DNA from 3 places in the Phenylobacterium sp. P4_E10 genome. Region 3 is predicted to be linked to each of the others. Evidence: predicted binding sites of a transcription regulator. Region 3 holds the regulator's gene; each other region holds the start of a gene.
What was found. The regulator LexA, encoded in region 3, represses DNA repair genes until DNA is damaged. The targets are predictions, from matches to a motif close to ATGTTCNCNANNTGTTCT.

Region 1: recA (recombinase RecA) is a predicted target of LexA. The motif match lies at 1,100-1,117, and genes of this name have one in related genera.
Region 2: uvrA (excinuclease ABC subunit UvrA) is a predicted target of LexA. The motif match lies at 1,817-1,834, and genes of this name have one in related genera.

Annotation. Positions count from the first base shown of each region.
Region 1 is NZ_JBFUIW010000006.1:172,403-175,676, reverse strand. Features, by position in the region: gene AC1DQJ_RS09360 (TonB-dependent receptor) at 1-1,047, shown strand, start outside; gene recA (recombinase RecA) at 1,211-2,284, shown strand; gene alaS (alanine--tRNA ligase) at 2,535-3,274, shown strand, end outside.
Region 2 is NZ_JBFUIW010000001.1:309,006-312,279, forward strand. Features, by position in the region: gene uvrA (excinuclease ABC subunit UvrA) at 1-1,736, opposite strand, end outside; gene AC1DQJ_RS01555 (hypothetical protein) at 1,983-2,189, shown strand; gene AC1DQJ_RS01560 (hypothetical protein) at 2,186-2,389, shown strand; gene AC1DQJ_RS01565 (N-acyl-D-amino-acid deacylase family protein) at 2,402-3,274, shown strand, end outside.
Region 3 is NZ_JBFUIW010000004.1:248,028-251,301, reverse strand. Features, by position in the region: gene trpD (anthranilate phosphoribosyltransferase) at 1-665, shown strand, start outside; gene trpC (indole-3-glycerol phosphate synthase TrpC) at 662-1,450, shown strand; gene lexA (transcriptional repressor LexA) at 1,582-2,274, shown strand; gene AC1DQJ_RS06900 (ComEC/Rec2 family competence protein) at 2,255-3,274, opposite strand, start outside.

The DNA.
Region 1 (3,274 bases), on a different contig from region 3:
AGGGACACCATCGACAGCCAGGTCGTGGTCGGGGACACGATCAGCGGTGCGCCGCGCATGGACCTTGGCTTCACCGGGCGGCGGATCGTCGACAGCCGGCTCGGCCAGCGCGCCTTCTACGGCGAGGTGACCTTCGGCGCTGACCGGGACACCAACTTCGTGCTTGGGGCCCGGCGGTTCGAGTACGACAAGCGGACCGAGGGCCGGGCCTTGGTGGTCAACGTGATCTCCAACACCTCCGAGGCCAATTTCCGCGCCACCACCGGCGAGACCGGCTGGAGCCTGAAGATGCTGGCCAGTCATCGCTTCGGTCCGCAGGTCATGGGCTACGCCCAGGCGTCGCAGGGATTCCGGCCGGGCGGGATCAACACCGTGCCGGGACTGCCGCCGAACCTGGCGTCCTACGGATCGGACAGTTTGTGGAACTATGAGCTGGGTCTGAAGAGCGCCTGGCTCGACAACCGGCTGGCGCTGAACGCCGCGCTCTACCGGATCGACTGGCGCGACATGCAGTACACCGCCAACAGCACCAACGGCGCGTTTTCATTCATCACCAATCTCGGCCAGGCGCGGGTCATCGGCCTGGAGGCGGACGCCACCTACGTGCTCAACGCGGCGGTGCGCAGCGGGGCCAATCTGGCGATCACGGACGCCATCCTGACCAAGGACCAGTCCAGCGACGACGGCGTCGGCATGGGCGCGGCGGGCGACCGCATGCCGGTGATCCCCAAGGTCTCGGGGGACGCCTGGATCGAATACCGCCGCGACGTTGGCCGGGGGCTGGAGCTGACGATGCGGGGCGACGCGGCCTATGTCGGCCTGTCCCACAGCACCTTCGATCCGGGCGTGGGCGTCGACGCCAAGCTCGGCGACTTCTGGCTGCTCAACGCGCGGGCGGTGGTGCGGGGACCGACCTGGAGCCTGGGCGCCTACATCGAAAATCTCACCGACACCGACAGCGCCACCTTCGCCACCACCGGGCGCCAGCCGCAGGTTTTCGCCCCGCGGCCCCGACGCTTTGGACTGACCGCTTCCTACGATTTTTGAACCTTTCCGGTCGTGCGTCAGTTTCGGACGCATGGCGCCCTTAGGGCCCAAAAGAACATCTTGTGAACTCAGAACAAAGCGCGTACGCCTTGTCCATCGGCCGGCCAGACCTGAACGGGTTCGGACCGTCGGGTTGGAATCATGAAACAAGGAGCGCCTTGCAATGAGTCAGTCGGCGTTAAAGCTCGTGGGACGAGAAGAAGGCGATAAGCAACGCGCTCTTGAAGCAGCGATTGCGCAGATCGATCGGGCCTTTGGCAAAGGCTCGGTGATGAAACTTGGCGAGAAGAGCCATATCGAGGTGGAGGCGGTTTCGACCGGCTCGCTCGGGCTCGATCTCGCCCTCGGGATCGGCGGTCTGCCCAAGGGGCGGATCGTCGAAATCTATGGGCCGGAAAGCTCCGGCAAGACCACGCTCGCCCTGCACGTGGTGGCCGAGGTTCAGAAGGCCGGCGGCAACGCGGCGTTCGTCGACGCCGAACATGCGCTCGACCCGCAGTACGCCAACAAGCTGGGCGTGAACCTGGACGATCTGCTGGTCTCGCAGCCGGACACCGGCGAGCAGGCGCTGGAGATCACCGACACCCTGGTCCGCTCGGGCGCGATCGACGTCATCGTCATCGACTCGGTGGCGGCGCTGACGCCGCGCGCCGAAATCGAAGGCGAGATGGGCGATCAGCTGCCGGGCCTGCAGGCCCGCCTGATGAGCCAGGCGCTGCGCAAGCTGACCGGCTCGATCTCCAAGTCCAAGACCCTGGTCATCTTCATCAACCAGATCCGCATGAAGATCGGCGTGATGTACGGCAGCCCGGAGACGACCACGGGCGGCAACGCGCTGAAGTTCTACGCCTCGGTGCGCCTCGACATCCGCCGCACCGGCTCGGTGAAGGTCCGCGACGAAATTCTCGGCAACAACGTCCGGGTGAAGGTGGTCAAGAACAAGGTCGCCCCGCCGTTCCGCGAGGTCGAGTTCGACATCATGTACGGCGAAGGGATCTCCAAGCTGGGCGAGATCATCGATCTGGGCGTCAAGGCCGGGGTGATCGAGAAGTCCGGCTCTTGGTTCTCCTGGAACTCCACCCGCATCGGCCAGGGACGCGATAACGCTCGGGAATTCCTCAAGAATAACCCCGACATCGCCAACCAGATCGAGAAGCAGGTCCGCGGCGCCAAGGAGGTGATCGAGGAAGAACTGCTGGTCGGCCCGACCGGGGAAGAAGGCTCCGACGAGGAGTAAGGCGACCGCGCCCTCGAGCGCCGCCACGGCCCTCGGACCCGGACGCGTCCAACCCGACGTCCGGACCCGCCGACCCGGCCGAGCCCCCGCGCGACCGCTCGAAGACGCACAAGGACGCTTGGACGCACGCCGTCCAAGCGTCCTTTTCCTTTGCGGGCGGCGCCAAAATCCGTAAACGGTCGCCCGCGGGGCCAGCGCTAAGCGCGCGAGACCCCATATCTATTTCCCCGTTTTCAGTGTCCGACGAGCCATGCCGAGCCTCAACGAAATCAGAAGCGCGTTCCTGGGCTATTTCGAGAAGAACGATCACTTGATCGTCCCTTCCGCACCGCTCGTGCCGCAGAACGACCCGACCCTGCTGTTCGTCAACGCGGGCATGGTGCCGTTCAAGAACTACTTCACCGGCGCCGAAACCCCGCCCGCCGCGCGCGCGGCCTCGTCGCAGAAGTCGGTCCGCGCCGGCGGCAAGCACAACGACCTCGACAATGTCGGCTACACCGCGCGCCACCACACCTTCTTCGAGATGCTGGGGAATTTCTCGTTCGGCGACTACTTCAAGGCCGGCGCGATCGAATACGCCTGGAACCTGCTGACCAAGGAATTCAAGATTCCGGCGGAGAAGCTGTGCGTCACCGTCTATCACACCGACGACGAGGCGGCGGAGCTGTGGAAGAAGATCGCCGGCCTGCCGGACGAGAAGATCATCCGCATCGCCACCAGCGATAATTTCTGGTCCATGGGCGACACTGGCCCCTGCGGCCCGTGCTCGGAGATCTTCTACGACCACGGCGCCCACATCCCCGGCGGCCCGCCCGGCAGTCCCGATGAGGACGGCGACCGGTTCGTCGAAATCTGGAACCTGGTCTTCATGCAGTTCGAGCAGTTCGCCGACGGCCGTCGGATCGAGCTGCCAAAGCCGCAGATCGACACCGGCATGGGCCTCGAGCGGATCGCCGCGGTCATGCAGGGCGTGCACGACAACTATGACGT
Region 2 (3,274 bases), on a different contig from region 3:
CCGCCGTGGACGCCGGCCGCCGGTCCCATGTCGATGACATAGTCTGCGGTCATGATCGCCTCCTCGTCGTGCTCGACGACGAGGACCGAGTTGCCTAGGTCGCGCAGGCCCTTGAGGCTTTCCAGCAGTCGGGTGTTGTCGCGCTGGTGCAGGCCGATGGACGGCTCGTCGAGCACGTAGAGTACGCCGGTCAGGCCCGAGCCGATCTGGCTGGCCAGGCGGATGCGCTGGCTCTCGCCGCCGGACAGGGTGCCTGAGGCGCGGCTCATATTCAGGTAGTCGAGGCCGACATTGACCAGGAAGCGCAGGCGGTCGTTGATCTCCTTCAAGATCCGCCGAGCGATTTCCATCTGCTTTTCGGTGAGGCTGTCCGCCAGGCCGGTGAACCACTCCTCGGCATGGCGGATCGACAGGCGGCTGGCCTCGCCGATGTGCCGGCCGGCGATCTTCACCGCCAGGGCTTCCGGCTTCAGGCGGTAGCCTTCGCAGGCCTCGCACGGGGTTTCGGACTGATACCGGCCGAGTTCCTCGCGCACCCACGAGCTGTCGGTTTCGCGCCAGCGGCGCTCCAGGTTCGGCAGCACGCCTTCAAAGGTCTTGTTGACCTCGTACTTCCGGGCGTTGTCGTCATAGACGAACTTGATCTTCTCGCTGCCCGATCCGTACAGCACCACGGTCTTGGCGCCCTCGGGCAGCTTCCACCACGGCATGTCCATGGAGAAGCCATAGTGGCCGGCCAGCGCCTGCAAGGTCTGGGTGTAGAGCGGCGAAGGGCCCTTCGCCCAGGGCGCTATGGCGCCCTTGTGCAGGGTCTTTTCCTTGTCGGGCACCACCATGTCGGCGTCGAAGGCGAGCTTCGCGCCCAGGCCGTCGCAAACCGGGCAGGCGCCGTAGGGATTGTTGAACGAGAACAGTCGCGGCTCGATCTCGCTGATCGTGAAGCCGGAGACCGGACAGGCGAATTTCTCGGAGAAAATCAGGCGGCGGGGCTCGGCTTCGCCCTCGGCCTTGTCGGCCCACTCGGCGGTCGCGATGCCGTCGGCTAGCCGCAGCGCCGTCTCCAGGCTGTCGGCGTAGCGGGTCTCCATGCCGGCCTTGGTCACTAGTCGGTCCACGACCACGTCGATGTCGTGCTTGAATTTCTTGTCGAGGGCCGGTGCGTCCTCGATCGGGTAGAACTCGCCGTCGATCTTCAGCCGCTGGAAGCCAGCCTTCTGCCACTCGGCGATTTCCTTGCGGTACTCGCCCTTGCGGCCGCGCACGACGGGGGCCAGCAGATAGAGCCGCTCGCCCTCAGGCAGGGCGGTCAGCTTGTCGACCATCTGGCTGACGGTCTGGCTCTCGATCGGCAGGCCGGTGGCCGGCGAGTACGGAACCCCGACCCGCGCCCAAAGCAGGCGCATGTAGTCGTGGATCTCGGTCACCGTGCCGACGGTGGAGCGCGGATTGCGGCTGGTGGTCTTCTGCTCGATCGAGATGGCCGGGGAGAGGCCCTCGATCAGGTCCACGTCCGGCTTGCTCATCAGCTCGAGGAACTGGCGCGCATAGGCCGAGAGGCTCTCGACATAGCGCCGCTGGCCCTCAGCGTAGATGGTGTCGAACGCCAGCGAGCTCTTGCCCGAACCCGATAGGCCGGTGAGCACCACAAGCTCGCCCCGTGGGATGTCCACGCTGACGTCTTTGAGGTTGTGCTCGCGCGCACCGCGCACGCGGATGAAATTGAGCTGTTCGGCCATGCTTTTCCGGAAACGCTAACAGCCGCTGATCGCCTCAGCGGCTTCCGTCTAATGTAGTTCCGAGACTCACCGATAACACAGGAACATTGCGTGAACAAACCTGGTTGCGGCGATATCACCGGCAGGTTCTAGGTCCGCGCGCGCACAAACCTGTCAGCAGCGTTGTCAGCAGGGCGGCGAAAATTCTCCTCGACTTACGCGGCGGAGGCCCGCCCAGGCTCTCCGAAAATAAGCCGGAGGAAGCCCATGGAACTGTCCAGTCAGCGGCGCTTCGTGACGCCCGCTTCGGCTGAGACCGTCGAGGATCTCGCCGCCCGCGCCATGCCGGGCGAGCCGCTGGAGACCGCGGTCGACAAGATCCGCAGTTGGAACCTGCACATCTTCGCCATGCGCAAGCCGGCCGGGCTGATCCTCGGCAGCGACGTGGTGTTCGTGGAGCCGCCGCGCCGATGAGCGAGGAGGCCGTGATCGCCGGGGCCGAGATCGCCGCCGGCCACGACGGTTCGGCCGAGCTGGTCCTTCGTCTGCGCTATCCGGGCGGCAGCGAGGGGGTGGTGGTGCTGGAGGCCGAAAAGGGCCTGGAGCTGATGGCCGCCTGCGGGGCGGCGCACCTTGATGAACTTGCCGGGCAGTCCTGGCGCAAGCTGCTGTGAGGGAGACCGCTCATGTTCGACGTAATCGTGCGTAACGGGTTCGTGGTCGATGGGTCCGGCGAGAAGGGCTTCCATGGCGATGTGGCCGTGAAGGACGGCCTGATCGCAGCGGTGGGCGCGGTGAAGGGCGAGGGCAGGCGCGTGATCGACGCCGGCGGCCACGTCGTGGCGCCGGGCTTCATCGACCCGCACACCCATTTCGACGTCCAGCTGCTGTGGGACGGGGCCGCGCGCCCGGCCCTGGAGCACGGCGTCACCTGCATTGTGCCAGGCAACTGCTCGCTGTCGCTGGCTCCGATCAGAACCGCCGACCGGCCCAAGGTGGTCGGAATGTTCCAGCAGATCGAGGAGATGCCGCCCGAGGCCTTCACCCAGGCATTCGACTGGAACTGGGAAGACTTCGCCGGATATCGCGACGCCATCTCGGCCAAGCTCTCGATCAATGTGGCGCCGCTGGTCGGCCACAGCGTCATCCGCCTGTGGGTCATGGGCGAGGCGGCCCAGCAGCGCACCGCGACACCCGCTGAGGTGACGGCGATGCAGGAGGTCCTGCGCGAGTGCCTGCAGGCCGGGGCGATCGGGCTCAGCACCAGCTTCGTGGACCTGGACGAGCAGGGCCGTCCGGTGCCCAGCCGCTTCGCCGATTTCGCCGAGCTCGACGCGCTGTCGGCGGTGCTGGGCGAGTTCGGCCGCATGCTCCAGTGCGTGCCGGAGTTCTACGACGTCGACATCACCATCGCCCGGGTCGATCAGCTCGCCGAGCTGTCGCTGAAGCACGCCATTCCGACCACGTTCTCGCCGGTGTTCGACAACACCTCTACGCCGAAGAACGCCCCGCGCATCCTGGCGAGGGTGGAGGAGCAGTTCGCCCGCGGCGCGCGGGTC
Region 3 (3,274 bases):
TATCCTCGCGCTCAGGCGCGGCGGACGTGCTGGCCGAGCTGGGCGTCGACGTGAACGCCGGAGCCGAGCAGCAGCTGCGGGCGCTGGACACCGCCAATGTCGCCTTCTTCTTCGCCCCGGCCCACCACAGCGCCATGCGCCACGTCGCCCCGATCCGCACCGACCTGGGCTTCCGCACCATCTTCAACCTGCTGGGCCCGCTGACCAACCCGGCCGGCGCGCAACGGCAGGTGATGGGCGTGTTCGCCGATCGCTGGGTCGAACCTCTCGCCCGCGTGCTGGGCGCGCTCGGCGCCGAGCGGGCCTGGGTCGTGCATGGCGGCGGCATGGACGAAATGACCACCACGGGGGAGACCAGCGTCGCGGAATATCGCGACGGCCAGGTGCGCCTGTTCAGCATCACGCCCGAGGCGGTCGGCTTGCCGCGGGCCTCGCTGGCCGATCTGACCGGCGGCTCGCCGGCCCAAAACGCCACCGCCCTGCGCGAGTTGCTGGACGGGGCCAAGGGCGCCTATCGCGACATCGTGCTGCTCAACACCGCCGCCGCCTTCCTGGTCGGCGAGAAAGTGGAGACCCTGCGCGAGGGCGTCGAGCTGGCCGGCCAGATCATCGACGACGGCCGCGCGAAGGCCGCGCTAGACAAGCTGATCGAGGTCACGGCGTGAGCGACATTCTCGACAAGATCGCCGCCTACAAGCGCGAGGAAGTCGCCGAGCGCAAAACACAGCGCACGCTGGCTGACCTGGAAGCCTCCGCTGCGCTGGCGACGCCGCCGCGCGGCTTCCGCGCCGCGCTGGAACGGGCGCATGCGCCCGGCAAACTCGCCCTGATCGCCGAGATCAAGAAGGCGTCGCCGTCCAAGGGATTGATCCGAGAGGATTTCGACCCGCCCAGCCTGGCCCAGGCCTATGAGGCCGGCGGCGCGGCCTGCCTCTCGGTCCTTACCGACGGTCCGAGTTTCCAGGGCGCCGACGCCTTCCTCACCGCCGCGCGCGACGCCGTCGCCCTGCCCGCCCTGCGCAAGGAGTTCCTGGTCGATCCGTGGCAAGTGCCGGAAGCCCGGGCGCTCGGCGCCGACGCCATTCTGGTGATCATGGCCATGGTCGACGACGCCCTGGCCGCCGACTTGATGGCCGAGGCCGCGCGGCTTGGCATGGACGCCCTGGTCGAGGTGCACGACGAGGACGAAATGGCCCGCGCCGGCAAGCTCGGCGCGAATCTGGTCGGCGTGAACAATCGCAATCTGCGCACCTTCGAGACCGATCTGACGATCACTGAGCGGCTGGCCGCAGCGACGCCTTCAGACGCGCTGCTAGTCACCGAGAGCGGCATCTTCAATGCCTTGGACGTCACCCGCCTCGAACGCTCCGGCGCGCGCGCCATGCTGGTCGGCGAGAGCCTGATGCGGCAGGCCGACGTGGCCGCGGCAACGCGCGCCCTACTCGCCTGAGTCGGATCCTCGGCTTCAGGCGCGCAAGAAACCCGAGCCTTTTCAAAGGCTCAACGGTAACTTGACATTAACCTGGAACACCTAGAGAACATTCGTGACGTTAGCGCTTTGTTCTCAAGGGCTCGACAGCCATGCTCACCCGTAAGCAACACGAACTTCTCATGTTCATCCATGAGCGGATCAAGGAAACCGGGGTCTCGCCGTCCTTCGACGAGATGAAGGAGGCGCTGGACCTGGCGTCCAAGTCGGGCATTCACCGGCTCATCACGGCGCTGGAGGAGCGAGGCTTCCTTCGCCGCCTGCCGCACCGGGCGCGAGCCCTGGAAGTGGTGAAGCTTCCGCAGCAGGCGACGACCACGGCGCCGCCGAAGGGTCGCTCGCCATTCAAACCGCAGTTGGTCGAGGCCGATGAATTGCCTGCCCTGCCGGTCGCCAACGACACCCGTGAGCTGCCGATCCTGGGCCGCATCGCCGCCGGCACGCCGATCGAAGCGATCCAGCAGGAACGCGACCGGATCCCCGTGCCGGAAACCATTCTCGGCGCCGGCGAGCACTTCGTGCTCGAAATCGCCGGTGACTCGATGATCAACGCCGGCATTCTCGACGGCGACTATGTGGTCATCCGAAAGACCGACACGGCCAATTCCGGCGACATCGTGGTGGCCCTGGTCATGGGCGAAGAAGCCACCCTAAAGCGCCTGCGCAAGAAGGGCGCTTCCGTCGCCCTTGAGGCGTCCAACCCGGCCTACGAGACCCGCATCTTCGGGCCCGACCAGGTTCAGGTTCAAGGCCGTCTGGTCGGCCTCATCCGCCGCTACCACTGAGCGTCCAGGGGCGCTGACCACGCAGGTCCTGCGCCCACACGATCTTCCATCCCGTCGCGGTCCTATAGAGCTCAGCGGAGCCGCCGCGGACGAACTCCGCCTCCGTTAAGGTCAAGGCCCGCGGACAGGGCGGCGCCTTGCCGCGGATCACGACAACTTCCGCCCAATCGCAGAACAACGGCTGCTTCTTCTCGATGGTCGAGGCCCGACGCGTGAAGATCGCCGCCAAGCGTGGTTCGCCGGCGCCCTGACGAGGCGCGCAGGACCAGCGATCACAATCATAGCCAACGTCGCGAGCCTCAGCCCCGGCCGGCGTCAGCCCCCGCCTCCGCGCCCAGAGCTCGGCGGCGAACAGCTTGGCGTCCGGGCGCAGCAGGATCGCTTCATCCCCACTCCGCACCGCGGCGGCCGAACCATCCGACGAGATCCAGATGTCCGGCGCCGGCGGCCGCGGACACAGCCAGACCGCCATGGCCAGCGGCACGCCGGCCCAGCGCAACGGTCCCTTCCACAGGCAAAGCCAAAGCAGGCCCATGAACGCCGCCGGCAAGGTCCAGGCCGGCGCGCTGGCGAAGATCCGCTGACTGCCCGGCATATCGGCCACGATCGAAGCGATACGATTCATGGTGTCGATCGCGAGGTCGGCCCCCGCGAGCGGAATGCTTCCAAGGCCCAGCGGCGCAAGCACCGCGCCCAGCGCCAGGGCAGGCATCATCAGGAAGGACGAGATCGGAGCCGTCGCGAGGTTGGCCACCAGCCCAAAGGTCGAAACGCGATTGAAGTGCTGCATGGCGAAGGGGCCTGTCGCCAAGCCGGCGACGAAGCTCGCGCCCAGGCTCGCCGCCGTCCAGACGCCCACCGCCTGGAGGGTCCGGATCGGCCAGGGCGTATTTATCTCCCGTGGCGGACGGGGCCAGGTCTCAGCCAGAGCCACCAGGGCGGCGGTGGCGGCGAAGGACATCTGAAATCCAGGCGCGGCAACCGCTTCCGGCTGCAGGGC